3 regions of the Pseudogracilibacillus sp. ICA-222130 genome follow, and region 2 is predicted to be linked to each of the others. Evidence: riboswitches for the same ligand, from Rfam matches in the RefSeq annotation. Region 2 holds a riboswitch; each other region holds the start of a gene.
What was found. Region 2 has a riboswitch for cobalamin ahead of WKT09_RS08435 (DUF4430 domain-containing protein). Riboswitches for the same ligand answer to the same signal wherever they lie in the genome.
Positions count from the first base shown of each region.

Region 1: linked by a shared signal. The riboswitch ahead of WKT09_RS02715 (DUF4430 domain-containing protein) and the one ahead of WKT09_RS08435 (DUF4430 domain-containing protein) in region 2 are both predicted to bind cobalamin.
Region 3: linked by a shared signal. The riboswitch ahead of WKT09_RS03435 (ribonucleoside-diphosphate reductase subunit alpha) and the one ahead of WKT09_RS08435 (DUF4430 domain-containing protein) in region 2 are both predicted to bind cobalamin.

Region 1 covers NZ_JBBKBG010000003.1:12,659-23,423, reverse strand. Annotated here, with positions in the region: gene resB (cytochrome c biogenesis protein ResB) at 1-110, shown strand, start outside; gene ccsB (c-type cytochrome biogenesis protein CcsB) at 123-1,313, shown strand; gene WKT09_RS02725 (response regulator transcription factor) at 1,369-2,085, shown strand; gene WKT09_RS02720 (ATP-binding protein) at 2,085-3,836, shown strand; cobalamin riboswitch at 3,838-4,022, shown strand; gene WKT09_RS02715 (DUF4430 domain-containing protein) at 4,138-4,560, shown strand; gene WKT09_RS02710 (ECF transporter S component) at 4,567-5,076, shown strand; gene WKT09_RS02705 (helix-turn-helix domain-containing protein) at 5,090-6,148, shown strand; gene WKT09_RS02700 (RecQ family ATP-dependent DNA helicase) at 6,145-7,668, shown strand; gene WKT09_RS02695 (CPBP family intramembrane glutamic endopeptidase) at 7,674-8,240, shown strand; gene WKT09_RS02690 (hypothetical protein) at 8,250-8,543, shown strand; gene WKT09_RS02685 (D-alanine--D-alanine ligase) at 8,637-9,560, shown strand; gene WKT09_RS02680 (Glu/Leu/Phe/Val family dehydrogenase) at 9,683-10,765, shown strand, end outside.
Region 2 covers NZ_JBBKBG010000018.1:599-11,363, forward strand. Annotated here, with positions in the region: gene WKT09_RS08425 (C40 family peptidase) at 1-910, shown strand, start outside; gene WKT09_RS08430 (murein hydrolase activator EnvC family protein) at 1,295-2,407, shown strand; cobalamin riboswitch at 2,559-2,739, shown strand; gene WKT09_RS08435 (DUF4430 domain-containing protein) at 2,914-7,359, shown strand; gene WKT09_RS08440 (DUF4430 domain-containing protein) at 7,375-8,352, shown strand; gene WKT09_RS08445 (energy-coupling factor transporter transmembrane component T) at 8,424-9,296, shown strand; gene WKT09_RS08450 (ABC transporter ATP-binding protein) at 9,284-10,765, shown strand, end outside.
Region 3 covers NZ_JBBKBG010000004.1:269-11,033, reverse strand. Annotated here, with positions in the region: gene WKT09_RS03455 (DEAD/DEAH box helicase) at 1-2,879, opposite strand, end outside; gene WKT09_RS03450 (MFS transporter) at 2,914-4,089, opposite strand; gene WKT09_RS03445 (ribonucleotide-diphosphate reductase subunit beta) at 4,356-5,399, opposite strand; gene WKT09_RS03440 (flavodoxin) at 5,380-5,814, opposite strand; gene WKT09_RS03435 (ribonucleoside-diphosphate reductase subunit alpha) at 5,811-8,036, opposite strand; cobalamin riboswitch at 8,226-8,437, opposite strand; gene WKT09_RS03430 (LysR family transcriptional regulator) at 8,564-9,469, opposite strand; gene gdhA (NADP-specific glutamate dehydrogenase) at 9,630-10,765, shown strand, end outside.

The DNA.
Region 1 (10,765 bases), on a different contig from region 2:
GGTTTGGTTTAAAGAAAGATATTGAGAAAGCTATTGCAGATACGAATATTAAGATGGTCGTGGACCAAGAGGAAAGAGAGAGAAAAGAGCAGGAAGAACAGGAAGCCTAGGAGGTTCGAGTGATGGAGAGTTTATTGAGTGTCAGTAGTAATGCCTTATATACTGCATTTATCGTTTATTTAATTGCGACAGGTTTTTTTGCGGCAACCATTCGTGATAAAAGAACAACAGATGGTAAAAATACAAAAACATCCATAATTGCAATTAGTTTAACAATCATTGGATTTATTGCACAGGTCGTATACTTTGTGACAAGATGGATTGCAAGTGGACATGCACCTGTAAGTAATATGTTTGAATTCGTTACGTTTTTAGGAATGAGTATCGTTTTAGCGTTTATCATTCTATTCTTTATTTATCGTTTAAATGTATTAGGATTGTTTGCATTACCAATTGCAATGTTAATCATTGCTTATGCAAGTATGTTCCCAGGTGAAATTTCACCATTAGTACCGTCCTTACAAAGTAATTGGCTATTTATCCATGTCATTACGGTATCTTTATCACAAGGAATTTTAGCAATTAGTTTTGTTGCGGGATTAATTTATTTAGTGAAGAAAATTGACCAATCAAAACGTTCGTCTAAAACAACATGGTTAGAAATAATTTTATACTCATTATTTGTAACGTTAGGATTTGTTATTATTACGTCTACATTTAATGCAATGGATTATGAAGCAACTTTCGTCCAAAACGAGAATGAAAATATAAAAATGGTATATCACTTACCAGCAATTGCAGGACCCGAAGGATTTGAGTTAACTACAGCAGATCGTATGGAACCATACTTTAACGCTCCAACATGGATGCAAGGAAATGAAGCACCTAAAAAGTTTAATACTTTAGTTTGGTCGTTTTTAATCGGTACAATCATTTATGGTATTGTAAGATTAATTTTACGTAAAAGAGTCGGTGCTGCAATCCAAAGGTTTGTAAAAAATGTAAACTTAGATTTAGTTGATGAAATTACGTATCGTGCAGTAGCGATTGGCTTCCCGTTATTTACATTAGGTGGATTAATTTTTGCTGCGATATGGGCGCAAATTGCTTGGGATCGTTTTTGGGGCTGGGACCCAAAAGAAGTATGGGCACTAATTACATGGTTCTTCTATGCAGCGTTTTTACATTTACGTTTATCAAGAGGATGGCATGGAGAAAAATCAGCTTGGTTGGCAGTTGTTGGGTTTGCAATTATCATGTTTAATATTATCGTTGTAAACTTAGTACTTGCAGGTTTACACTCTTATGCTTAAAATATGAAGTAAATGATGTAAGAAACATAGAAGAAGTAGTAGGAGGACCGATTAGATGAGTGAGTCGAATAGAATTTTAGTAGTAGATGATGAAGAACGTATTCGTCGCTTAATTAAAATGTATTTAGAACGTGAAGACTTCGTTGTTGAAGAAGCTGAAAATGGTGTGGAAGCATTAGAGAAAGCATTAGAAAACGATTATGACTGTATTTTATTAGATATTATGATGCCTGAAATGGACGGTATTGAAGTGTGTGAAAAATTACGAGAAGAGAAAAATACACCAATCATTATGTTGACAGCTAAAGGGGAAGAATCAAACCGTGTTCAAGGATTTGAGGTTGGAGCGGATGATTATATTGTAAAACCTTTTAGTCCACGTGAAGTCGTTTTACGTGTGAAAGCCGTACTCCGAAGAACAGGACAAACGAATGTGAAACAAACGTCTATGCAAACAAATAATTTAATCGTTTTTCCACATTTAACCATTGATTTGGATGCATATCGTGTTACTGCAAATGATCAAGAAATTTCGCTAACTCCTAAAGAATATGAGTTACTAGTGTTTTTAGCACAGTCGCCTGATAAAGTGTATAAACGAGAAGATTTGTTAAAAGAAGTGTGGCAATATGAATTTTTCGGTGACTTACGAACAGTTGATACCCATGTGAAGCGATTACGTGAAAAACTAACAAGTGTTTCAAAAGAAGCAGCGAAAATGATTGTTACAGTATGGGGAATCGGATATAAATTAGAGGTAGAAGAACAATAATGTTCTGGAGAAGTGTAGTAGGGAAACTAGCAATAACGATTTTATTGCTAGTTTCTTTTGTCTTATTTATTTTATCGATTTTACTGTTACAATTTTTCGAAAGATTTCACGTACAAGAAGCCGAAAAAGCAATGATTCAAGCAGCGACTAAAATTTCAATGATCGTAGAAGAACATGATGATAAAGATATGGTAATGGATTTGGTAGAGACGGTAAAAGAACCTTCCAGTAAAGTGCTTTTATATAAACATAATGAATCATTATGGGAATCAAAAACGACCAATCAGTCTTTAACTAAGGTGAAAGAGATATCTCCGGTAGTCAATGAAGATATGTTGCATGTAGCAACACAAAACGAAGTGTTTAATGAAAAACTTACCGTACCAAATAATGATTCGGAAATAATGGTTATTGGTATTCCAATGCGCAAACAACAAGGCGCTATTTATGTTTTACAATCATTGGATGTCATTAACCAAACACGTGCAGAAACGACAAGAATTATTTATGTTGGAGCAGCAATTGCAATCGTCTTAACGACCATTTTTGCATTTTTCTTATCAACGAGAATTACTGCTCCATTGATTCAAATGCGTAAAGCAGCTATCCAAGTGGCAAAAGGAGAATTTAATACGAAACTTCCAGTGTTATCTAATGATGAGATAGGAGAACTTGCTGTTGCATTTAATAAAATGGGGAAACAATTAAATTTTCATATCGATGCATTACGACATGAAAAAGAACAATTAAGTCGATTGGTAAATTCAATGGCAGATGGAGTTATTACCTTAACGAGGGATGCAAAAGTAATTGTAATTAATCCACCCGCAGAACAATTTATACGGGATTGGTATTTTGAGCATAATATTTCAGATGAAACGATGCAGCAATTACCTGACGATGTATATGCCGTGTTCCAAAAGGTAATTGAAGAAGAAAAAGAAGTTATTCAAGAAGTTCAATTACAAGGACGAAATTGGGTAATGATTATGACACCTTTATATGATGATACATATATTCGTGGTGCAGTTGCTGTTATACGTGATATGACAGAGGAAAGACAAATGGATAAATTGAGAAAAGACTTTATTTCTAATGTGTCTCACGAGTTACGAACACCAATTGCTTTAATGCAAGGATATAGTGAAGCAATAGTAGATGATATTGCAGAAAGTAAAGCGGAGAAAAATGAACTTGCTCAAATTATTCTCGAAGAATCTTTAAGAATGAGTCGTTTAGTGAATGAATTACTTGATATTGGAAGAATGGAAGCTGGCCATATTGAGTTAAATAAAGAAGAAATAGACACACAAATGTTTGTAGAAAAAGTGTACAAAAAATTTTATGGCATGGCAGAAGAAAATGGTGTACAATTATCATTAACAATGGATATTGAGCAGCCACTGCTATTCATTGATCCTGACCGAATGGAACAAGTTTTCACCAATTTAATCGATAATGCAATCGGTCACACACCAAATGGTGGTCATGTGGAAGTAGTAGTCCAATCAAAAGAAGATTCTTTACATGTGGAAGTACGTGATAATGGTAGTGGAATTCCTGAAGAAGACCTTTCTTTCGTTTTTGAACGTTTTTATAAAGCGGATAAAGCACGAACGAGAAGTGATAAAAAAGGTACAGGACTAGGACTAGCAATTACAAAACATATTATTCAAGCACATGAAGGGGTCATTTCTGTCAAAAGTAAATTGCATGAAGGGACAACTTTCTATTTCACCATACCACAATAATAATTTCATAAAAATTATTGGCTAAATGATGTTCATACATCGGGAATCTAGTGTAAATCTAGAACTGTCCTCGCAACTGTAATACTGGACGAAATGGATGTAATCCACTGTATCCATCGATATGGGAAGGAATCCAAAGTAGGATGATGGTTAAGTCAGTAGACCTAGCAATAATTGTGTAAAAGAGCTTCGGGGTTCAAGCTACTTCTATATGAATATGTTTATAGAGGTTGTAACAAAACGAGTGAGCTTTTGTTACAACCTTTTTTGTTTTCATACTATAATAAAGGAGCGTTTTACAATGAAAAAATTAATGACGATTTTATCTGCATTATTATTATCTGTAGGAGTTTTAGTCGGGTGTTCAAATGATGCAAATGAAGCAAATAACGCTGTGAATAATCAAGCAAACAATGAAACAAACGAAGTGTCAGAGGAGATTACAATTGATGTCGTAATTTCTTTGGATAAAGGCGAGGAAGTGTTAGAAGAAAAGGAAATTAAGACAGAAGATGGTGCGATTTTATTAGACGTTATGAAAGAAAACTTTGATATTGAAGAAGATGGTGGCTTTATTACGTCAATTGATGGAAAAGCAGCTGAAGAAGGAGAAGAAAAGGCTTGGATGTATTTTGTAAATGATGAAATGGCGATGGTTGGTGCAGGAGAGTACGAACTTTCCGATGGAGATGAAGTTAATTTTGATTTTCAACCTTGGGAGTAATCAACGTTGAATACGTATAAATTAACGATATTAGCAATACTAGCTACGTTAGGGGTCGTTGGAAGGTCTTTTTTAGTTTTTATTCCTAACGTACAACCAGTAACGGCGATTATTATTATCGCTGGTATCATTATGGGACCAGGCGCTGCATTTGTTTTGGCTTTACTTATTACATTTTTATCAAATATGTTACTTGGGATGGGGATTTGGTCAATATGGCAAGTCCTCTCCTGGGGATTAATTGGTATAATGAGTGGATGTATAGGTAAATATGTAAAACATATTTCTGTTTATATGTTAGCATTGTATGGAATCTTCTGTGGGTATTTATATGGATTTATTATATCGCTAGTAACATACCAAGTAGCGGGAAAATTCTGGCCATACTATCTTTTAGGTCTACCTTATGATACGTATCATGCAATTGGAAATGCCCTGTTCATTATGGTGCTTTATCCAATTTTTTCTTATTTAATGAAACGATATGCAAAAGACCGTTTCAATATTCAACATTAAAAGGAGGAGTTCATTGTTTCAACAAATTATTTTATACTGTTTGTATAAAATGGAAGGTGAACGCTCCGTTAATTCACCTTATTATATTATACAAGGAAAACAATCGATCCAAACGATTCAAGATGCAAATTTATTTCATTTGAATCGTTTTTTTACTATCTATAAACAGTTAGACAAAAATGTATACGATAGAGAGATTTTATCACTCGTTGAAGCCGACAAGCTAAAAATAGTGGGCCAACAATATACATTATGTAATATGACAGATGAATCTATTTTACAATTGCAAGATGAAATTTCAATGTATCATTTGAATGGGAAACAATTGGCACAGATGGATCGCATCTTTTTTGAACGATTACTTTTATTAATCCAAGTATGGACAAATAAGTCTGTCGGAAACAAACAATATATTCCGATCGTTGAAAACAGATCTGTTGAACAGTGGGTGAAATTAGTATATGGAAAAACGAAGGATCGTGTAAATGAATGTTTAGACAAATTATATATTGAACTACGAAGTTTATTAGTTCAAGTGACGGAACTTGGAGCTGCTTTATTCGTGGATCAACTGACAGGTGCTACGATCATTGGGCAATCAAAACAGCAGTTGGTTGATAAATATAAGTTAGACATCGCAGATATAGAGTTGGAGACATTGAATGTTATTCATTACATGTTACAACATATAGATGTTGACCAACACCCTATTTTATGCCTTATGAAACAACAAATTCGAGATGAAACGATTCATTCCAAATTAACCCATTCTACGAAGCAAACATACAATTTATGGCAACAAGGTTATCCATTAGAAAAGATTGCCTCCATACGTAAATTAAAATTAAATACGATATATGACCATCTAGTTGAAATTGCATTATATGAACCGAATTTTCCATATGAACAATTTATCACATTAGACAAAATAGAAGAAATAAATGGCGCCATTCAACGAACAAAAACATTTAAATTAAAACCGATTAAGGATCATGTTTGTCCATCAATCACCTATTTTCAAATCCGGTTAGCATTCATATATTTACAAAAGAAAGGGGAAGGTGACAAATGAAGAAAAACTTACAAGCATTATTACAAAGGCATTTTTCTTATGACTCATTTCATGAAGGACAAGAAGAAATCATTCACGACGTCTTACAAGGGAAAAATGTGTTAGGAATGCTGAAGACAGGATCGGGAAAGTCAATTTGTTATCAATTACCAGCAAAAGTGTTACCAAATTTAACGATTGTCGTTTCTCCCCTTATTTCTTTAATGATTGATCAAGTACGTGAAGCTAGGGCTTATGGGTTTAAAGAAGTCGTGGCATTACATAGTATGCAAACTTGGAAAGAAAGACAGGATATTTTGCGCCATCTCCATGCATATAAATTATTATATATCTCTCCGGAATTAATCCAACAACGAACAATTATGGATCTATGCATTCGTAGAAAAATCTCGCTTTTCGTTATTGATGAGGCACATTGTATTTCACAATGGGGGCATGATTTTCGTCCAGATTATTTACGGTTGCATGCTGTCATAAACGCTTTAGGGAATCCTCCTGTATTGGCGTTAACTGGAACGGCAACTCCTGCTGTACAAGATGATATTGAACGACAATTACAATTACATCATATGGCTAGACATTTATATAACATAGATCGAGAAAATATTGCTTTAGTATTGGAGAAAGTAACAGATGAGCAAGAAAAACTAGATATGCTTGTTTCATTGTTAAAAAATTATCATGTACCAACCATCATATATTTTTCGAGTAGAAAAATGACAGAACAGATGGCACAAACATTGCAAATGCATTTAGGACATCGATCTATCGCCTATTATCACGGCGGAATGGATACGAATGATCGTTTAAAGGTACAACAACAATTTATGCATGATCAATTACATATTATTTGTTGTACAAGTGCATTCGGTATGGGAATTAATAAAAAAAATATTCGTTTAGTTATTCATTATCAAATGCCATCGAACATAGAAGCGTTTATTCAGGAAATTGGACGAGCAGGTAGAGATGGAAAACAAAGTGTTAGTTTTGTGTTATATAAGGATGGAGATATTCACCTGCCACTTCAATTAATCGAACAAGATTTACCGACAAAGAATGAATTATTAGTTATAAATGATATCCTCCAACCTTTCATAAAGGAACAGAAGCCATTGCCACAAAAAGATGAAGAAGTAGAAATGTTATTTCAAATGAAAGCAACAAAAATACGTTTTCTATATTTTCAATTACAGACTCGTGGTATGATGGATAACAATATGATAGTACAAAAAACTATCCCCCCGTCTATTTGGGATGACATTGAGGCATATATTCAAGAAAGAATTCAATTAAAGAAGGAAAAAGCATTTGAGTTACAATCGTATATGACGTATGATAAATGTTTAAGGGAAGAATTGTACCGTGGATTCCAACAAACTATTCGACAGGTAACAAATTGTTGTACAAATTGTGGGTTTCAATTAACTAATTGGGATGTTGAACAGAAAAACGACGCACCTGTACAACCATTAAATTGGATGGAACAATTAAGGTCATTACTTTTAGTAAAGGAATAATATGTATGAAGCAAGCAGAAATCATCAAACAATTAACGGATAAACAAATAAGAGAGCAGTTGTATGTGACACAATTTATCTTTATTATGATTAGTTTACTGCTCAGTTTTTTTCTTTTCGACTCGTTTTCAACGTGGAAATCCTTATTCTCGGTTCAATTCAAGCAGATTATGTTGTTTGGTGTTGTTCCTGCATTAGGCTTAGTAGGAATCGAAATAATATTATCGAAAATAATACCTACACATCATTTAGATGATGGGGGCATAAATGAACGGGTTTTTAAAAATCAGTCCATGTTTCATATTTTTTGTATTTCTATGGTTGTTGCCATAAGTGAAGAAGTATTGTTCCGTGGAGTCATTCAAACGACCTTTGGCTTCGTTTTTGCAAGTATATTGTTTGTAATTGTTCATATTCGATACTTGAAAAAGCCTGTTTTACTTATTGCCATTATTATAACGAGTTTTGGAATTGGTTATCTATTTGAAGTGACAAATAACTTACTCGTCACGATTGTGTTCCATTTCATCGTAGACTTTTTATTAGGAATATACATAAAATTTAGGAAGTGAGGAGTACATATGAGTGAAGAATTAAAGGAGTCACAAGCAAAGCAACTACAGCAATTATTTCAGGAAGTAAATAGTGAACATGAAAAAGAAACAAAACAAATAGAAAAACAAGACTTAGTTGAAATTGATGTTTTAAGTTTGCCTCCACGTAGTGAAGTTCATGTATCGACAAAAAGAAAGTTAAAAATCTCACTCAAAGGTCCGCTTGGAAGGTTTTTATTCGTACTTTTCATTTTATTGCTTATTCTCGGTGGGATGTATATGTATTTTGGAGAAGAAATCATTTATTTTTTTACACATTAAATAAATAGATACACATAAAAAATAATAGTAACAATATATAAATAATGGTATCATATTATTATATATGAATAAAAAATGATAGGAGTGGACACGATGAAAATTGCTGTCCTTTATGGTGGAGTTTCAAATGAAAGGGAAGTATCAATTTCCTCTAGTAAAGGGATTATGAAAGCGCTAGAAAAAAATGGTCATGATGTCATTGGAATTGATTTTCATCCAGAGCGGTTACAAGAAGTCATTGAATTAAATGTTGATTTAGTATTTATCGGTTTACATGGAAAACATGGGGAAGATGGTTGTGTCCAAGGATTATTAGACATGTTAGGAATACCTTATGTCGGTTCCGGTGTCATGGCATCTTCTGTTGCAATGAATAAGTTTAAAGCGAAGCAACTATTTGAGCAAGTTGGTATTCCGGTAGCTAAAGGGGAACAATATCGAATGGATCAAGAAACAAATATTGATACAGTTGTCAATCATATACATACAAATTTTGAGTTTCCGTTCGTAATTAAACCGAACCGAGAAGGTTCAACGGTAGGTTTAACGATTGTTCGCCACGAGAGTGAAACGAAAGAAGCGGTAAAAAAAGCTGCTGAAAATGATCTCTACATTTTAGTAGAACAATTTATAAAAGGGAAGGAATTAACTGTTCCTGTGCTCGGAGAAATACATAAAGAAAAATCTTTACCAATCATTGAGATTATACCGAAAAATGAACTGTATGATTATGAGGCAAAATATTCGGTTGGTGGTAGTGAGCATATTATCCCTGCAAGAATTGATGAGGATTTAACGGAAAAAATTCAAGCATATGCAGTATTAGCACATCAAGTTTTAGGATGTGAAACATATTCAAGGGCTGACTTCTTATTAACTGAAGAAGGAATTCCATATATTTTAGAAGTGAATACGCTTCCTGGTATGACACCGACAAGTTTATTTCCAGATGCAGCAAAAAGCATTGGAATTTCTTATGAAGAGATGATCGAACAAATTATCCAATTATCTCTTTGAAATGAATAAATTGCTTGTTAGAACTTCCTTTTATAGCATTGATTATTTCCTTTAAAAGTGTATACTTAACACTAAAGAAAGAGTTATACTACATATGATACGTTTTCATAGGAGGTAACGGTATGGTAGCCGATCATAAAGAAGCATCTAAGAAAGAAGAAAATGAAAAAAATGATAATATATTAACGTCCACTAGAACGGTTATTAAAGACGCTTTAGATAAATTAGGTTATCCTGATGAAGTATATGAATTATTGAAAGATAGTTTGCGAATTTTAAAAGTTCGTATCCCAGTCCGTATGGATGACGGCTCTATTAAGGTGTTTACGGGATACAGGGCACAACATAACGATGCAGTTGGGCCAACAAAAGGTGGTGTTCGTTTTCATCCAAATGTAAATGAAGACGAAGTAAATGCATTAGCAATCTGGATGAGTATTAAAGCCGGAATTGTTGATTTACCTTATGGTGGTGGAAAAGGCGGTATTATTTGTGACCCTAGAGAAATGTCGTTTCGTGAATTAGAAAGTTTGAGTCGTGGATACATACGAGCGATAAGCCAATTTGTTGGTCCGACAAAAGATATTCCAGCACCAGACGTATTTACGAACTCCCAAATTATGGCATGGATGATGGATGAATATAGCCGTATTGACGAGTTCAATAATCCAGGTTTTATAACAGGAAAACCAATTGTGTTAGGTGGTTCCCATGGACGTGAATCTGCAACTGCTAAAGGTGTAACGATCTGTATTGAAGAGGCTGCTCGAAAGCGTGAACTTGATTTGAAAGGATCACGTATAGTCGTTCAAGGTTTTGGAAATGCGGGGAGTTTCTTAGCGAAGTTTCTACACGAAGCAGGGGCTAAAGTTGTTGGAATTTCTGATGCATATGGGGCATTGCATGACCCAGAAGGATTAGATATAGATTATTTATTAGATCGTCGTGATAGTTTCGGTACGGTAACAACATTGTTTCATAACACTATCTCGAATAAAGAGTTGTTAGAATTAGATTGTGATATTTTAGTACCTGCAGCAATCGGAAATCAAATTACCGCCGACAACGCACATAAAATTAAAGCGGGTATTATAGTCGAAGCGGCAAATGGGCCTACGACAATGGAAGCGACAAAAATATTGAATGAACGTGGGAAATTACTCGTTCCTGATGTGTTAGCATCATCAGGTGGTATTACAGTTTCT
Region 2 (10,765 bases):
TTCAAAGGATCCACTTGAATTTTTAAGTCGTGTGGACGCAGTAACGACAATTACAAATTCAGACATTGAGTTAATTGAAGAGAACGAGAAAGATAAAGAAACAGTAGAAGAAAAAATTGAAGAACAAAACGACTTAAAAGTAGAACTTGAAGGAATCGCTTCTACGATGGAAAATCAAAAAGAAGAAGAGAATAAAAAAGTCGCACAATTAAAATCAGAAAAAGATAAGTATGAAACAGAAAAATCTAAATTAGCATCTCAAAGTTCAGAATTAAAGGAATTAGAGGCACGTGTTTTAGCGGAATTAGCTGCACCGGCGGAAGAAGTAGTTGAATCGTCAACAAATGAATCCAATGAATCCAATGCATCCAATGCATCCAATGCTTCTACAGCAAGCACATCGAATTCTAATGGATCTAATAATAACAGTGAAGTAGCTACAAGTACTTCATCATCTACAGGCAGTTCATCAGCTACAAGCACTTCATCATCTACTCCTAAAAAGGAAAAGAAAGAAAGTGCACCAGCATATACTGGAACAGGTGGATCAGCAATCTCAGCTGGTAAACAGTATATCGGTCGTTCATCTTATGTATTTGGAGCGAAAAATCCAGCAGCTGGACAATTTGACTGTTCTGGTTTCGTATCTTGGGCGTATGAGCAAGAAGGAATTTCTTTACCTAGAAGTACATCAGGTATGAGAAGTGTTGGTTCCAAAGTAGATTACAGCAGCGCAAAACCTGGAGATTTAGTATTCTTTGATACGTACAAAACAGATGGACATGTTGGAATTTACTTAGGTGGAGGACAGTTCATCGGATCTCAGTCTGATAGAGGAGTAGAAATCGTAAGCATGAATAATCCTTACTGGAGTAAGGCTTTCAACGGTCACGTAAGAAGAGTTAAATAATTAAGTTTCATAACGAAAAGCTAGTATGAAATAGGTGGAGGACCACTCTATTTCATGCTAGTTTTATTTTGTTTGTATATATGTAAATCTTTGATATGAACGTGTTTTATATATTCATTTTCTTGTTAGTAGTAGGTTGATACTGGGACAAGCTGGAAATAAATATTATTTGTACAAACCTATTTGTAAATGATGCAATGTAACAGTTATTACATAATTTGAAATAATTGTATAGTCACATAAGCATAAGTTACTGAAATAGTAATATGTGCTTATTTTTTGTTTGAAATTTGATAATAAACTGTAATGAGAATCACATTCGCATGAAATGTTAGATTGTTATAATATGCTTTGGGGACAAAAAGAGGAAGGGAGTAAGATGTATTGAAATATGTACAGTTATTTTTAGCAGTAGCAATTTTATTTGCAGGAACTGTTTTATATCCAACAAATGATATTGCAGCTGAAAAGATAGAAGATATTCAAAAAGATAGAGAGAATATAAAGAAAGACTTAAAGAAAGCGAATAAAGAAATCGAAAAAATAGTGAAAGAAATAAAGGAACTTAATATAGAGATAAAAGAATATAAAGAAACATTGAAACAAAATGAAAAGGCAATGAAAGAAACAAAAAAAGAGATAAAGCAAGTAGAAAAGGAAATTGAAAAATTAGAAGAGGAAATCGAAAAACGTTTTGACATTTTAAAAGAACGTGCAAAATCGATTCAATCTAGTGGTGGCGACATTCAATATATCGAAATTTTATTTGGTGCAGAAGATTTTAATGATTTTATTAGTCGAGCAAGTGCAGTTAATACGATTGCTGAGTCAGATGCAAGTTTAATTGAAGACTTAGAAGAAGATAAGGCAAAAGTTGAGAAAAAGCTTGCCCAACTTGAAGATTTAGAGCAAGAGTTAATACAAATTAAGCAAAATACAGAAATGCAAAAAGAGTTAACAGAGGAAAAGAAAGAAAAAATAAAGAAAAAAGAAGCGAAATTTAAAGCTAAAACGAAAAAATTAAAATTAGAAGATAAAGAATTAGCATTATTAGAGGCAGAAAAGGAAGCAGAAGATATCGGAACATCTTTTTCGGTTGATACTGCAAATAGTAACTCATCATTAGGTTGGCCGACAGATGGCGGATATATTTCTAGTCATGTTGGAGAGCGTTGGGGAGCAATGCATAAAGGGATTGACATTGCTCGAACGGATCGAAGCACATCCCCTCCAATTTATGCGGCTGAAGCTGGTACGGTAGAATCGGCTGGGATGAATTCCGGTGGTTATGGAAACATGGTAATTGTAAATCATGGTAATGGTTTAAAAACATTGTATGCACATATGTCAAAAATTACTGTGAAATCTGGCCAAAAAGTAAAGCGTGGAGAACAAATTGGGGTCATGGGTGCGACAGGTGATTCGACAGGTATTCACTTACATTTCGAAGTACATAATAATGGCAACATTACAAATCCAACTGCATTTTTAAGATAATATAGGAAACGAGTGTGAAGAAGGAAACTCCTTTTTCACACTTTTTTTATTGCTTTTTACATTTACTTCCTGACATAGTTATAAAGATGCTTTTAAATTCAGAAAAGTTGTACTATGATATAAGATGGGTGTACATTATACCTACATAAATAACTGTATATTTCATTTTGATGTTGCATATGCAACTTAATAAGGAATCAGGTGAAAATCCTGAACGGTCCGGCCACTGTAATGGGAAGCAAGCTTTTGAATCCACTGGATAAATATCCGGGAAGGAAAAGGCGATTGCAATGATCCTAAGTCAGGAGACTTGTCAAGATGAGTATTATTTCGAACCTTCCGGGACTAAGGGGAAATATTCATTCATATATTATACCTATGTATGCATACATACGTGTATTTATGATAAATATTCATACGATAACCTTGAACAGAACCGGAATGTTCAAGGTTATTTTGTGTGGGGAAATAAGTCAAATCTATTTAAATACGAAGGGGGAATTTTAATGAGGAATGGCAAGAAACAAATTCATAAGTTGATATCAATTTTATTGATATTAGTAATGTTTGTTTCCTGGTTACCAACAAATATTTTTGCTAATGAGTTGGTTGATGAAGAAAAACATATGGAAACAATGAAGGAAGAAACTGAAGGGGTAGACGAAGATACTGTAGAAGAACCGGATGAAACAGGTAGTACCGAAAATGATAATAAAGAAAAAGAAGTAAATAAGGAAACTGAGAATAAAAAGGAAGTAAAAAAGGAAAATAATGAAAAAGATAGTACAAAAGCTCAACCGAATTCGAAAGAGTTAAGTGAAGAAGAGGGAGAGCAAGATAACAAAAATGATAAGTCAGAAGATTCGGAAGAAGTAACGAAAGAAACAACAAAAGAATCTGATGAGGAATCTAACGAAGAATCTGATGAAGAATCCGATAAAGAATCTGACGAAGAATCTGAGGAAAAAACGTTATCTAAGGAAGAACTTAAAACGTTAGTAGATGCATCTACTAATAAAACGGTTCAATACTATAAAAATAATCAACCTGAATACACTGAATCATACAAAGGATCTCATAGTGATTTTTGGGTATTTTCCGCATTATGGAGTTCTGGACTAAAAAATTTAGAAAAGGATTTTCCGTGGAAAGAAGATAGTAATCCATGGTTAGATTTTACATATTGGTCTGAAGGGAAAACAGAAGCATCCAAAGATCCTAATGAAAACGCAGGCGCTGTTATAGGTTCATTAATTCTTGGATTAAACCCATATGAATTTGGCGAGCAAAATTTAGTAGAAGATTTATTAGAATTGCAAAATGATAGAGGAATGTTCTCTACAATATGGGGAGAAGCTTGGGCTTTTATCGCATTAGATTTAGTGGATGCAGATTATGATCAAGATAAACATATTAAATCGATATTAAATGAGCAAAGTAATAACGGCCTTTTCGGTGATACAGATGCAACAGGATGGACACTATTAGCGTTAGCACCACATATGGAGCGTGCGGACGTTAAGGAAGCTGTTGGAAGAGCAGTTGATTATATACACGAGGAATTTGTAGAAAATGATGAATATCCGGGAATGTTTGGACCGAATGCTAATACTACATCTTCCGTTATAATGGGTCTTGCTGCAGTTGGAGAAGATTTATATAGTGATAAATGGACGAAAGAAAATGGTAGTTTATTAGAAGATTTATTAGATTATCAACAAGATGATGGTTCATTTTGGTGGCAGAAGCAATCAGCAGGTGCTATTGGCATGGCGACAGAACAGGCTTTACTCGCTTTAGCTACGGTGGAACACGGACAATCACCTTTTATTTCAATGAAAAATGAACTTGATATTCCTGAGTTACCAGGGAATTCAGAAGAACCAAAAGAAACAATTTTACCATTTAATAAAGAAGTAACGGCACATTCAAAGGAAATATTTGAGATTGCTGATACACAAAATACGGTTACTATGCCAAGTAACTTACCAGAAAATACAACCATTCAGGTAAAAGATGTTACAAAAGAAACGGACTTAGTGGATAATAATTTGTCTGTTGCAGGGAATGTACTATCCTTTACGTTAAATCATCAAGCAACAAGTGAAGATCCATTTGAATTAACAATGTCAGTGAATGAAAATGTGGATCTTACAAAACAAGATGTAGATATATTTTATTATGACGAAGAAAAAAATCAATGGGTGAAACAAAATGGTCAAATAGATCAAGATAAACGTACTATTACTATTCATCCAACAGATTTTTCAACTTATGGTGTTTTTGCCATTAACGATGAACCGAAAGTTGATACATCAAAATTAGAAGCAAGTATTGAGAAGGCAGAGAACGAAACATTAGATGATAAAACAACAGATAGTAAGAAGAAATTTGAGGAAGCTTTAGAAGTTGCTATAGCTATTTTAAATAAGACAGATGCAACGCAAGAAGAGATAGATGAAGCGCAAAAGGCATTAGAAAAAGCTATGGAAAACTTAAAAGATCGAGCTCCCCCTGTTAAGGTAAATGTTCGAGTGGAATCACATGGACAAACGTTAGTGCCGACAACAGAGGTGGAAGTATCTCCATATGACTTAATGGAATATATTAACAACAACAATAATGGTAAATCACTGGTTCATGACGAAGCAAGAGCAATTCATGCAATTATTCGTGCATTAGAAACAGTGGATGGTTTTGATCCGAAAGATGATCAACAATTTGGTTTAAATAATGGTGGAAACTATATTCAAAAGATAGGAGATGCAGCAGAATTTTCTGCAGGTCCTTTAAGTGGTTGGATGTACTACGTAAATAATGAGTTTGCACCAGTAGGAGTAGCGGATTTTAAGGTTAAAGATGGAGATTCTATCGTTTTATATTTTGTTGAAAATTATATAGATTCAACTTATACATGGTTCGATAAGGAATCATATAAAACAAAAGTAGATGAATCGTTATCACTTACTCTAAAAGGAGAAAAATCTGTCGAGGGTGCCCATATATTAATAGATGGAAAACCATATGAAGTCGATGGAGAAAAAGTTCTAATAGATAAAGATGGTAAGGTAAATATTACATTTTCCGAAACAGGCACGTACCATGTTTCAGCTGAGCGATTAAATGATGCCGGGGAAAATAATATCGTTCGTCCATATACGATAGTTGAAGTGATTGATACAGATGTAGTTCCAGAAAAAGATACAACACCACCTTCCATTACAATTACAGGTATAAATGATGGACAAAAAGTGTTAAATGAAAAAATTGAATTTAGCGTAAAAGCAGAAGATGATGTGGATGGACAAGTAGATGCTGACGTAAAATTAAATGGAAAAACGGTTAAACCAACAAAATCTACTTCTTATGCTGTAAAACTGAAAGAAGGAGAAAATACGATTTCAGTTGAAGCAGAGGATTCATCTAATAATAAGGCAAAAAAGGAAATTATCGTTACGTATGAAAAGCCTAAAATTGAGGAATCAGCAGAGAATGCATTAACTGCTTTAAAAGATTATGTATTAAAGACAGGTGTAGACAGTGATTGGTTAGCTATTAGCTTATATCAATCAGGTGAGAAATTACCAAAGTCATATAAAGATGTGTTCGTGAAAAATGTAAATGAACAAATTGTAGGCGCATTAAAAAATGGCCGTTTAACGATCACTGATGTCGAGCGTTTAACACTAGCAGCTTTAGCATTAGAAGTGGATCCAAGAAATGTGGACGGTGTTAATTTAATTGAGTTAATTTATAATAGTCCGGATCGTACATTATATGATGGTACTGTTGTTGATACGATGACATATCAGGGAAATAACGGTTTAGCGTTTGCTTTAATTGCATTAGATGCAGGACAGTTTGATATTCCTGAAGACGCAAAATGGACAAGAGAAGCAATTATTGAAGAATTACTAGAAAATCAAAGAAAAGATGGAGCATGGAATTTAAATGAACAATACGATGTTCCGAATATAGACATCACAGCTATGGTATTAACAGCACTTGCACCATATAAAAACGAGGATCAAGTAGAAAAAGCAATAAAAGATGGTTTCGCGTTTTTAAGTTCCGTTCAAAATGCGGATGGTGGTTTTGATGGCGGAGAAGATGTAGGTGGTGTTACGAGTGAAGCCGCATCGCAAGTTATTATTGCATTAACTGCGAATGGGATGGATCCAAAAGATGAACAATTTAATAGATCAGTAAATGTTGTAGACCATTTATTAAATTATCAATTAGATAATGGTGGATTTACTCATTTATTTGGAGACAGTGAAGCTAATGATATGGCAACAGAACAAGCTTTCTTAGCTTTAACAGCGTATAAATTGTTTGTGGAAGAAGGAAAATCTATTTATGATTTCGGAGTAACAGATGATGAGAATCTGGATGGTACAGTTGACTTAGAAGATGAAGTAGATGAAAATCCATCAACTGATGATGAAACATCTAATTCAGAAGAAGACCCAGAACAAGATTCAGAACAAGGTTCAGGGCAAGACTCAGAACAAGGTTCAGGGCAAGACTCAGAACAAGGTTCAGGACAAGATTCAGGAAAAGACTCAGAACAAGGTTCAGGACAAGATTCAGGAAAAGACTCAGAACAAGGTTCAGAACAAGATTCAGAGCAAGACTCAGGACAAGGTTCGGGGCAAGACTCAGAACAAGATTCAGAACAAGACCCAGAACAAGGTTCAGAGCAAGACTCAGAACAAGATTCAGGACAAGGTTCAGAGCAAGACTCAGAAGAGGCGGATGACCAAGTAATCGGACAATCAAATCAAGGTATACATCATAGTGAGGAAAATATAAAAGATATGGATGATAATGATGAGCAATTACCAAATACAGCTACAAATATGTACAATTATATGCTCATCGGTTTATTGTTTATGATGATTGGATTTAGCTTTATTCTTCTGAGAAGAAAAAATGCATTAAAAAAATAAGGAAGGATGATAGAGTTGCAACGATTAAAAAAATTAGTTCCTATTGTCTTACTTATGACGGCATTATTTATTCTTTCAGCCTGTGGTGCTTCGTTACAAAAGCCTACAGGCCTAGAAAATAATAATGAATCCACAGAAGTAGTAGAAAATGATTTGGGTAATGAGACAGAAAAGAAGACTGAAGAGAAAGATAGCAAGAAAGATACAACGGACAAAACGGAGAAAACAGACAAAACTGAGAACAAAGATAAAGCGGAGAAAACAGACAAAACTGAGAACACGGACAAAACAGATAAAACAGATAAAAATGTAGAGAAGATTGATGAAGCGGAAGAGAAAGAAGACGAAGAAGATAAGCAAAACAGTCATGAAGAAGAGAAACAGACTACACAACTAGAAAAAGAAGAAACGAAGGAAAAACAACCAAAGGCTTCAAATGAGACAAAGAAATCAAATCACCAGTCGATCACATCTAGTTCGACGAATAGTGATTCATCTAGTTCGTCTAATAGTGTGACTAAAAAAGAATCATCGCCTAAGCCGGCACCGAAAAAGGAAACAAGCTCCAATCAATCGGATACTAAAAAAACAGAACAAACGAAGCCAAAGCCTACTCCTTCTAAACCTAAAGAAGAGAAAAAGACTGTTACTTTATCTATTAAAATATCTTCCAGTGAAGTTCCACTTGGAGCTACACAAGTCACCATGAATGATGGAGAGACAGTTTTAGATGCTTTAAATCGCATTACAAAAGAAAAAGGAATTCATCGCGATGTAACAGGTGGCGGAAGTAGTGCATATGTGAGAGGCTTGGCAAATGTATATGAATTTGACCGTGGTCAAGGTAGTGGTTGGATGTATCGGATAAATGGCGTATTTCCTGATCGTGGTGTAGGGGCTGTAAAAATTCAACCAGGAGATAATATTGAATTTTTATATACATTAGATTTAGGGAAAGACTTAAATGCGAACTTACAGCCGTATCGTAGATAAATAATGTACGTGAAAACCGATCTGTTAGTAGATCGGTTTTCATCGTATTTATAGAATATGGGGTGAATGTCATGAACAATGGCTTTTCTCGTCTTCATCCATTTATTTTATTTTTTTATTATATTGTTTCCGGAATATTTATTATGCTATACAATCATCCTGTTTTTATGATGATCGCAATGTGTTTGTTCATCGTTGTAAATATTACACATGATAATGGAAAAGCATTGAGAAAGTGGATGATTCCATTATGTATAATGGGAACTATTTTTGCATTACTAAATCCGCTTTTAGTATCACGAGGCACACATATTTTATTTTATGTTGGTAATCGACAAATCACGTTAGAAGCATTGATGTTTGGTATAACGATGGCTTTAACTCTTATTACGGTAATTATTTTATTTGTATCTTTTAATTTGATTTTAAATGGGAATAAATTTTTGTACTTGTTTTCAAATATTGTACCTAGAACGGCATTTTTAATGATGCTTTCTATTCGATTTGTGCCTCTTTTAAAGAAGAGATATGACGAAATTAATGCAGTTTATCGTGTGCGTGGTATGACAATGTTTCGTGGTAGTTTAAAAGATCGTGCAAGCAATGGAATGAATATGCTTCAAACTTTATTAACATGGTCTTTAGAAGAAGCGATTCAAACAGCAGATTCGATGCTAGCTAGAGGATATCAATCAGGAAATAAATCGTCCTATACATTATATAAAATGACAAAATCAGATTGGATAATATTTAGTATATTAATCGTTATATTAATTATTGGTATGTTAGGGGCTAGTTTTGGATATGGAAAAATCGTTATTTATCCAACATTAGGGACATTGCAATTTTATCCGGGCGATTGGATTGTCTTGTGTTGTATGATGTTAGCAATCTCATTACCATTGATCGTAGAAGGGATGGAGTGGTTACGATGGAAATTTTAAAAGTAGACAATGTAACATTTCGGTATCCAGATATGGAAAAGAATGTACTTCAACCAATATCCTTTTCAATAGAACGAGGGAGTTTTGTCGTATTATGTGGTGCTAGTGGAAGTGGAAAAACAACTTTACTCCGTTTATTAAAACATGAATTAGCACCATATGGTAAACAAACAGGAACAATTTATTATAATGGAAAATCATTGGATGAATGGGATGCACGATTATTAACGACGGAATTTGGGTTCGTTTTTCAGGACCCAGATAATCAAATTGTCATGGATGAGGTATTGCAAGAAATTGTTTTTGGCATGGAAAATATGAATATACCTTATATTGAAATGAAAAAACGTCTTTCGGAATTAGTACACTTCTTTGGTGTAGAAGATTTACTATATAAGCAAACCTCGACATTATCTGGCGGACAAAAACAGTTAATTAATTTACTATCCATTTTATTATTACGTCCAAAAGTATTGTTGTTAGATGAACCGACATCTCAATTAGACCCTATTGCAGCGAAAGAACTATTACAAATTTTAGAACGATTAAATAATGAAATGGGTATGACCATCATTATTGTTGAACATCGACTAGAAGATTTATTTTCTATGGCAGATAAAGTCATCATGTTAGAGGAAGGAAATATTGCATACGAAGGGAAAAGTCGTGATGTCATTAAGCAAATATACGAGAATAATGACCGATCATTTTTACCTTATCTTCCATCTGTTTCCAGATTGTTTTTAGCGATAGAGGAAAAGGACTCCCAAAAAGTTCCACTAAATGTGAAAGAAACGAGAACATGGTTACACAATCGTGCTTCTAAAATGACGAATCATTTTCAAGAGATTTTACCATTTGAGAGAAAAGCTGAGACGATACTAAAGATAGAAAATATATATTTTCAGTATGAAAAAACATTGCCACTTGTTTTGAAAAATTGTAACCTCCAAATTCAAAAAGGAGAGTTCTTTGCTTTAGTTGGTGGAAATGGAACAGGAAAATCTACTTTATTGCAAATTGCAATGGGTATTTTAAAACAACAACGTGGAAATGTTATTTTACGTGAAAAGAAATTGAAGAAATATAGTTTGGATGAATTAGCTCATACATTTGCATATTTGCCACAACATCCATTAGCTTTTTATATAGAAGAAACGATTGGAAAAGAGATGGAACGTATTATACATCAGCACCAAATAGAAGATGGGAAAGAAAGAATGGCAAAGATTGCTAAAAAGTTAAATGTAGATCATTTGTTTGACCGCCATCCAAATGATTTATCAGGTGGAGAATTACAACGAGCAACATTAGCTTGCTTATTGTTAAGTGAACCTGAAGTGTTGTTTATAGATGAACCTACAAAAGGACTGGACCCAATTTCGAAAGAGGCATTAGCGAAACTACTGTTACCATTACAAAAAGATGGTTTAACTATTTTTATGGTTACTCATGATATTGAATTTGCG
Region 3 (10,765 bases), on a different contig from region 2:
GAAATAAGAAATACACTATTTTCCCCTTCATTGAATGCTTCACTCATTTCTACACGTTTTTTCGCAGGTGTTTCACCATGGATATAAAAGTATTTTATATGACGTTTCTCTAACTCTTTTCTTATAATGTCATGCATCGATGTAAATTGCGAAAAAATGAGCATCCGTTTATTGTCTGCTATACTTTGCTCGATCATTTCTAACAGGCGCTCTAACTTTCCCGAGGTTCCTTCATAATTTTCTAAAAACAGGGCAGGGTGACAACAAAGTTGACGTAGTCGAGTAATTCCAGCCAAAATTTTCATCCGATTCTTTTGGAAACTTTCTCCAACTATAGAGTCTTGCGCATCTCGTTGTACTTGTTGTAAATATCCAACATATAAATGTTTTTGTTCCTCGGTTAATTCGGAAATAGAGGTCGTTTCAATTTTATCTGGTAATTCTTTTAACACATCTTCTTTCACTCTTCGTAAAATAAACGGACGTGTTAAAGACGCAATTTTTTCATTCGGTAGTTCGCGGAAAGTCTTTAAATTTGGCATAAGCCCCGGCAATACAACTTGGAAAATAGACCATAATTCGTCGATAGAATTTTCAATCGGAGTTCCGCTTAAGGCAAAACAATTACGGGCGTTTATTTCACGTATCGCTTTTGCTGTCTTCGTTTCATAGTTTTTAATAAATTGTGCTTCATCTAATATTAATGTATGGAAAAAACGCCCTTTTAATAATTCAATATCTTGACGTGCGGTCCCATATGACATCACCCAAACATTTGCCTGTTCATGTAAATCCATCAATGTTGCCCTTTCTTGCCTCGTTCCAGAAATAACCGCTACATCTAAATGTGGTGCAAATTTCGTACACTCATGCTTCCAATTATATACGACAGAGGACGGCACAATAACTAAATGCGGGTTTTCGGAATGCTCAGACATTAAATAGGTAATCGTCTGAATCGTTTTTCCAAGTCCCATATCATCTGCTAAAATACCACCTAAACGATATTCACTCAACGATTTAAACCATTGATAACCAGCCTCTTGGTAAGCTCGCAACGTCGCATTCAATCGATCTGGAACTTCATAGCTCGTCTGTTCTGGTGATCGCAATTGTTGTAATAATTTTCGAAACGATGGATCATAACTTTTCTTCAAATCGAGCAATTCATCTACTTGCATACTATGGTATGCCGGTATCTCCATCTTTCCATCATGTAATTGCGAATCTTTAATGTCTAACGTAGAAACAAGGTTTTGAATGGATGCAAACTGTTCATTTTCCAACGAAACAATGGTTCCATTTCGCATACGGTAAAAACGTTTTTTCTCCATAACAGCTTGTAACATCGCCGTTACCTCTGCCTCTTCCACTCCAGAAATGTCAAAACTTATTTCCAATAAATTTGTCGTTTCATCAATCCGAACGGCACTATTTGGAATCGGTTCAACTTCAGCCATCATCGCCTGAATATCTGCTGTTAAATATACTTCAACATATTCATCTAACTGTGGCAAAATCGTATATAAAAACTCATACACTTCTTCATCTTCATATAATTGAATGAACAATGTTTCCCCATTATATTTAAAGTTCGACTGTTCAATAAAATGCATAATTTGTTCTTCTTTTTCCATATCACGAATAATAATTTTTTGTTGCTTTTTCTTCGTATGTTGAAAAGGATCTATTTTATGAGCACCATAATGATATTCGAGTTTCCCTGTTATTTTTTCGCCATCCATCTCTAAATATAACTTCGCGATTAATGGAGCCTCCACAATATCATCCTGAATGGACTCATTCATTTCCACTGGCGTAATTTGCCTTATTTTCGGTAAGGTTTCTGAAAAAAATGTGTCCTTTAACGACGATGGAATTGGCATCACAAAGGATCTTTTTTCCACACGACCAAATTCATGCAATAAATTTCGTTGTAATGGTCCTAAAAAGTAAAATGTTCCACCTTGGTACAATGCATTGTACATCGTTAAATCATAAATTGGTGTCTCTTCATTTCCCTCTACATATAGTGCTAAATTATCTTTATAATCCTTTACCGAAAATTGCAACGGTAACTTGTCTGTCTCTATTTGCACAGACGTATATACTTCTTTATCATTTGATCCTGTTAGGTACACCGTACGTTTTTGTAATTTCTCCAGCAATAATTGTAAATTGGAAGGAGAAAGGAGTAAATGACGACGGTCATAAGCATTTCCCGGGTCATAACGACGATCCGTATATACATCTCCTGTTTGAATAGACGATTGTAACAATTCAAAGATAGCCATATCTTGCTGTAAAAAATAATGATCTTCCGGGCGAAAGCTAAATTTTTTCGTAAAGAAATGCTCTTCTCCGTGCAATGCATGATATAACAAATCACGAATTTGATGCACAACATACAAATGGTCTGTCCCTGTCTTTATTTGCAACCATATTTTCCCTGTATATTCCACATTTATTTCGTACGCTATTTTCATTGGTATTTTGTTTAAGACATATGACGTATCATGTAATTCATATTGAGAAACATTTTGAATAAAGTGTTCTGCAGTAGCACGGTTCATCGCTTTTATCGCTTCTTTTTCTTGATCACTTATTTCTAATAGAACCGCGACGATATGCTTACACGTATGATATACCGCAAAATTCGGGCATTCGCAATATGGCTTAATCGTTCCTTGATCAATGTGGTTCATATCCACTTCCACATAATAAGAAGATGTTCCTTCTACTTCTGCAAACCAAGCATCACTGTTTTTATTAAAACTTAACCCATGAACACGACCTAAATGATAATATTGTAAACCTCGCTCATATATTTTTGGCGAAAATAATTGTTGAATATTCGTATGTGTTAATTTTTGCCCCATCCATATCTATCCTTTATCGTTAAATTCGATTCCTTTAAGCTTTACGTGGATTACGTCTTCCTGATAAAACTAAATACAAATAGTACGTTAATGCAACAATCGCAGAAACTGCGGATACGATATAAATATATTTATAGCCGAATAAAAATGCAATCTGTCCAAACACCATCGCACCAATCCCAACACCTAAGTCAAAGAAAGAGAAAAACGTTGCATTTGCCATTCCTTTTCGATTCACCTCAGCTTTATCTACCGCCCATGCTTGTAATGCAGGTTGAATCATGCCAAAACCAAATCCGTATAAACTTCCTGCAACTATTAACGTTACGGTGTTCGGTAACCATGCAAGTAATAACATCGCAGTAAATACGAGTAATATACCTGGTGGGATCACATATAAATCTCCTCTATTATCATATATTTTCCCAGCAAAAATACGAGATAACATTAAAAATGCTGCATAAAAAATAAAATACATTTCAATTCCAGCTACATCTTTTTCTACTGCATGTAACGGAAGAAACGATGCAATTCCACCGAATGTCAATGTAATAAAAAATAATATAATTGCAGGATTAATCGCTGACTTTTCTAATACGTCAAAGCGGGCTACTTTTGTTCGATGAGGAGACTGTGCTACTTTTTTATATTTTATGTTCATCGATAACAAAAATGCTATGACACCTAATGTAGCACTGCTTAAAAAGAGTGCTTTAAATGAAATAACACCTACCAGTGAAAGACCTAGAGCGGGGCCAAAAGCTAAAGCTAAATTACCAGAAAGCCCATAGTAACCCATTCCTTCTCCACGTCTTGTTGGTGGTATTAAGTCTGTTGCAATTGTACCTGAAGCTGTCGTTGAAAATCCCCATCCGACTCCTTGTATAACACGCATGACGAATAACATTACCATACTTGTCATGAAACCGAATGTCCCAACAGATATAATAAATAAAAGTAGGCCAAATAAATAGACTCGGCCTCTTCCTTTTGTTTCTAATGCATGTCCTGCATACGGTCGAAACAAAAGTGCTGAGAAAGTAAAAATACCAACGATTAGTCCGACTAATTGATCTGAACCACCTAGTTCTTTGACGAAAATCGGTAATGTTGGTAACGTCATTTGAAACCCTAAAAAAATAAAAAAGTTCGCAAGCCAAATAAATGCGAAATCTTTCGTGAAAATCTTATCTTGATGATCATCTTGCATACATTATCTTCCTTTCCTTCTTAATAGTATACATGAAGGAAAAACCAATTTAAAGCTAATGATTTGCTTCGTTTGTCATTAGTTTGCACATTCTTATGTAAAATATAAAAATGAGGTTTGGATAGAAGAGGAAATGATCGATAAGACCAAGAATTAGCGAATGAATAAAGCGAGTTTGTCGCGTATATGATGATTATTCACCCAATTCATGTGTCTGTATCGTATTCCAACTATACCCAAACCTCATCATTATGTTGTTTTTGTTTTTATAGATCGTCAAAACCGTTTAAATCACTTGTTTTCGTATATTGTCTTGATGTTTGTTCAAAAAAGTCCGTTTTTGTACCATCAAAATTATCTACATAGGCACGAATCCATTTCATCGGGTTTTCCGTATACTCTGGATATAACTCACTTAATCCCATCATTCGTAACATTTTATTGGCACGATATTTCACATAACCAGCCATTTCATCTAAATTAATACCGTCCACATCTTTTAAAACATAAGTCGACCATTCAATTTCTAATTCAACAGAATCACGGAAGCTATCATATACCCATGAAATAAATTCCTCATTGTTATAAGATGGATTTTCCGCTAATGTTGCACGGAACATTTCCGAAATGAAGCGACCATGTTCTAATTCATCACGGTTAATATAACTTACCATTGTAGACGTTCCAACCATTTTATTATGACGTGCTAAATTATAAAAGAACGCAAATCCAGAATAGAAGAACATTCCTTCTAATAAAATCGTATATACCATCGTTTTTAGGATGTTTTCAATCGTTGGCTCTTCGGCAAATTTATTGTAATGGTGCATAATCTTTTCGTTTCGTTTTAATAAAACAGGATCTTTTCTTCCGAGTTCAAATGATTCATTTTGTTCTGCAAGTGAAACGACAGAAGATAGTACATATGAATATGATTCGTTATGTACCGCCTCTTGTTGTGCGATGACTGCCATAATTGACTGGACAGATGGATCTGTCGCATATAATGAAAACAGTAACGCCGTTCTCGTCTGTGGTGCGTCTAATGTCGATAATAACCCAATAATTTTTAAATAAGCATCACGTTCTTCTTCTGTTAACGTAGGGAACTGCTTAATATCACTCGACATGTTCACCTCATCTGCTTGCCAATAATTTCCGACTAATCGTTTATACATTTTATACCAATGTGGATACGCAATGTCGTTCCAATTTAAAATACCACTCGATTTTCCACCGAAAATCCCCGTTGATTTGTTCGGGTTACGCGGTTCTAACGTTTTTGCACGTTCAAGCAGTAACTCTGACATCTTCTAACACTCCTTCTAGCCAGTTATCAATTAATACTTCTTGGGAGCCTCTTGGGGACTGTTCGATTTTCAAACCGTCCCACTTACTCTCATAAAACTTCACTAATTTATCCACAGCTCCACAAAACATAGCATCTCCACCAAATTGTGTATCGCCTGAACCAAATACTGCTACATTATTCGGTTTATAGCCGACTTCTAATACAAAATCTTTCACTTCATCTGGCGTTCCACCCATATCCCACGTAAATGTGCCGAGAAATATATAATCGTACACACTTAAGTCTGGTACATAATCAATGCCAATCGATAACATATCGACCTCTATTCCTTCACATACTAATTTCCGTTCAATATGTTCCGCAATCTCTTCTGTATTTCCGCTATAAGATAAATAAGCAATTAAAGTTCTCATGAATGACACCACTCACATTCTTCAATATCGTTCGCAGTAGATCGAACATAATACGATGTTTTTAGCCCCTCTTTCCAAGCTTGTACGTGTAAATTTAATAAAACAGACGCACGAATCGTATTTGGTACATACATATTAAATGAAATACTTTGATCAATATGCTTTTGTCTTACTGCGTTTTGCTTTACAGACCAACGCTGATCTACAATATATGCAGAACGACGATAAATGTTATACGTTTTATGGTCTAATGCTGGTGCAGTGACTGGAATTTTGAAGTCCTTTTTCTCCTCGTAATAGAACACTTGGAAAATCGGGTCAATACTCGCAGTGGATCCTGCAATCATCGCTGTTGATGAGTTCGGTGCTACTGCCATTAAATACCCATTACGAATACCATTTTCTTGTACTTCTTGTTTTAATGCTTCCCACTTTTCACCTTTATATCCACGTGAAGTGAAATAGCTTCCTGATTGCCACTTACTTCCTTCAAAGAGACGGTAAGCTCCTTTTTCTTTACTTAATTCCATACTTGCTTGAATCGTTAAATAAGCAATTTGTTCATATAATTCATCCGTGTAAGTTAATGCCTCTTCTGACTCCCATTCGATACCTTTCAGTGCAAGCAAGTGATGCCAACCGAACGTTCCTAAACCTACCGCTCTATATTTCTGGTTTGTCAGCTGTGCTTGTAAAATCGGCAATGTGTTCATATCGATGACATTATCCAACATCCTTACTTGAATCGGAATGAGTCGCTCTAAAACACCTTCTGGTACTGCGCGACCTAAGTTGACAGAACTTAAGTTACAAACAACATAATCCCCAGTTTTGTACTTTTTCACAATAACATCTTCATTTTCAATATACTCTTCTAAAAACTCTGTTGGTGATTGATTTTGTGTAATTTCTGTACAAAGGTTAGAACAGTAGATGATGCCAGCATGACTATTTGCATTCATACGGTTTACTTCATCACGGTAAAACATAAACGGTGTACCTGTTTCTAACTGAGAAATCATGATACGTTTCATAATATCAATTGCCGGTACTTTCTTTTTCGTTAAACGTTCATCGCGGATACATTCTTCATATTTCGTCCGCCACGTTCCAGCACCTTTTTCTTCATCATAAAAATCTTCTAAGCTATACCCCATCACTTGTCTTACTTCATGTGGGTCAAATAAATACCAGTCACCACGTGCTTCTACTTGTTCCATAAAGTAATCTGGTAAACATACCCCAGGGAAAATATCATGTGCTCGCATACGTGCATCCCCGTTATTTAATTTTAAATCTAAAAACGGTTCAATATCGATATGCCATACATCTAAATAAATCGCGATCGCACCTTTTCTCGTACCTAACTGGTCTACACTTACCGCTGTATTATTTAACTGACGAATCCATGGCACAACACCACTCGACATTCCTTTAAATCCTTTGATTGCACTCCCACGGCCTCGGACTTTCCCCATATAAACACCAATTCCACCGCCGTTTTTTGATAACTGTGCTACGTCTGTATTCACATCGTAAATCGATTGTAAACTATCCTCGACTGTATCGATGAAACAGCTAGAAAGTTGTCCATGTGTTTTTCCTGCGTTATTCATTGTCGGTGTTGCAACCGTCATATATAAATTACTTAAAGCCCAATAAGCTTCTAAAATATAATCCATTCGTTTCTCGCGATCTTCATCCTGCATTAAATGCATGGCGATAATCATCCAACGTTCTTGTGGCAATTCAAACACGTTTTTCTCATGGTCTGTCGCCAAATACCTTGTCGCTAATGTATAAATCGCTAAATAGTGAAATAAACTATCGCGTTCTTGTTCGATCTTACTTCCTAAAAAGTCGATCTCTTCTTTTGTATATTTTTCTAATAATTTATTCGTATAAATGCCTTTATTCGTTAATTGATTAATTAATGTATAAAAATCTCCATATTTTTCAGCTGGATCATATCCGCGGTTAGCTGCAGCTTGTTCATACAATTGTGCCGCATATAAACGACTGGCAAAGTATGTCCAATCCGGATTAGCTTCATCAATATTTTCTAATGCGATTTTAATCATTTCGATGTGAACATCTAACCCTGTCACATTCTCTGTTGCGTTGAACATCTTTTCTTTATATGGTGTGACATCTACATTTAATCCTTCTTGTGCCAACGTCATTAATGCTTCTACCTTGTTTTCTACCTCTAACATGCTCATCTATAAATCCCTCCTGAAAAATGATCCCCGTATTCCATATGGTGATCGCTTCGTTTCCTGTTCTCCTACGTATGTACATGTATAATAAAAAGCCGTTTATTCGCATGAGGAATAAACGGCTAAAAAGACAACAAAATATGTACTATTTCAATATCCATGCCGTTTCGAAAATCCCTCACCCCGGAGAAGTGAAACTAATGCGATTAGGCAGGTCTCCTGACTTATATGTATCTCCAGAACCCCTTCCTATATGTGTTGCCTTTCTCTCGATAAACAACTACATATAGTGAGCATGTCCTTTCATATAAACAACATAATTACAGTTGCGGGGGCAGTTCTAGCTTCCCACTAGATTCCCTTTTTAAGACTTTCGTATGTCACCTTAATCACTATATATTGTGTATTCAATTTTATATTTCATCTATATATTGTGTTTTAATCTTAACATATTCATTTTTATGATGCAATATATTTTTACAAATTTAGCGATTATTAGCATAGCATGTTTATAGATTTGTAACACTAATTTAGTTTTGATACACTTCTAAGCGCATAAAGAAATCTTTTATAAATTGATAAAACAATTTTTCGGTTGGTAATAATTCACGTTCAGCAGGAATAATCGCACCGACTGATCGTTTCAAACTAGGTTCGGTAATAGGAACCTTTACGGTAGCACGTGGCAAACAATCCACCAATGTTACTTCCGGAATTAATGTCACACCTAATCCCGCAGATACAAGTCCTTTAATCGCATCTAAATCTTTTCCTTCAAATGAAATTTTCGGTTGGAAACCACGTTGTAAACAACCTTCCATAATGACATCGTGTAAAATAAACCCTTTAGGAAACATGACAAACGATTCATCGCGCAATTCGATTAATTTTAACGAAGACCTGTTTGCAAGAGAATGATTGCTCGGTAACAAAGCGACAATATCTTCTGTAAAAAGAACTGTACTTTTTATTTTCTCTTGGTCTTGTGGTAATGGCCCTAATAACGCAATATTAATTTCGCCCTTTTTCACCCAATCAAGTAGTTCACTATGTGTCCCTTGATTTAGCACGAATTTTACATCTGGATACTGTTTTCGGAAATAAAAAATAGCCGTCGGTAATATATAAGATGCTAAACTGGCTGCAAAACCTATATGAATGGTTCCTTTTTTAGGATCGGTATATTCAATCACTTCTTGTCTTGCGTCATCAATCACATTGATCGCTTTTTCCATATGTTCTAAAAAAACTTTCCCAATCCTCGTTAGTCGAACCGTTCTTCCTTCACGAATAAATAAATCTACCCCGAGTTCTTCTTCTAAATTAAAAATTTGTCTGCTTACTGCTGATTGCGCTACATGCAAAGCATCTGCCGCTTCCGTTACATGCTCACGTTTTGCAACTTCAATAAAATATTTTATTTGTCTTAACTCCATTTTTGTCACCTCGTATTTTCTATTATCTCATAAAAGCATTAATAATATCTATTAATAATATTGTTTAGATTGATACATGTATGATAAATTAGTAATAGAGGAATTATATAGAATAGATGGAATAGACGGAATTAATAGAAAGAAATGGGAGGCGAGCATCATGACTCAACTAGAGCGCGTCGTTTCAAAGGAAGAACAAGAAGTAATCGACTATATGGACGAACTTTATGAAAAAATAAAAGCACGTGACGCACATGAAGTGGAGTTTTTACAAGCTACAAAAATGTTACTAAATTCTCTTGTGCCAGTCTTTGTGAAGAATCGCACATATAGAGAAAAAAATATATTAGAACAATTGATTGAACCCGAAAGAATCATTACATTTCGGGTTCCGTGGATAGACGATAACGGAAAGACACACGTAAATCGTGGGTACCGCGTACAATTTAACAGTGCCCTTGGCCCGTATAAAGGTGGCCTTCGTTTCCATCCAAGTGTAAATTTAAGTGTTATGAAGTTTTTAGCCTTAACACAAATTTTTAAGAACTCTTTAACTGGCCAACCAATTGGTGGCGGGAAAGGTGGTGCAGACTTCGATCCAAAAGGGAAGTCTGATAACGAAATTATGCGTTTCTGTCAAAGTTTCATGACCGAATTATATCGCCATATCGGTCCGGACATAGATGTACCTGCAGGAGATATTGGAGTTGGAAAACGTGAAGTTGGTTATATGTTTGGTCAATACAAACGTATCCAAGGAGCGTACCATGCAGGAGTATTAACTGGAAAAGGACTAAACTATGGTGGTAGTTTAGGTCGTACAGAGGCAACGGGATACGGAACCATTTATTTCGTACAAGAAATGTTGAAAGACAGACGTGAAGATTTTAAAAATAAAACAGTGATCACATCTGGATCTGGAAATGTTGCTATTTATGCAATGGAAAAAGCAATTAAATTAGGAGCAAAAGTTGTCGCATGTAGTGATTCAAGTGGATATGTATACGACCGTAATGGGCTAAGTTTACAGACGATTAAGCGAATAAAGTTTTCCGAAGGGGCACGAATTTCCGAGTATGTCAAAACACATCCTGAAGCGGAATATTTTGATGATGGATCTAAAATTTGGTCCATTCCATGTGATATTGCACTTCCTTGTGCGACACAAAATGAAATCGATGAAGCATCTGCAAAAATGTTAGTGAAAAATGGCGTACAAGTTGTTGCGGAAGGAGCAAACATGCCTTGTTCCATCGAAGCAATCGATGTCTTTTTAGAAAATGATATTATGTTTGG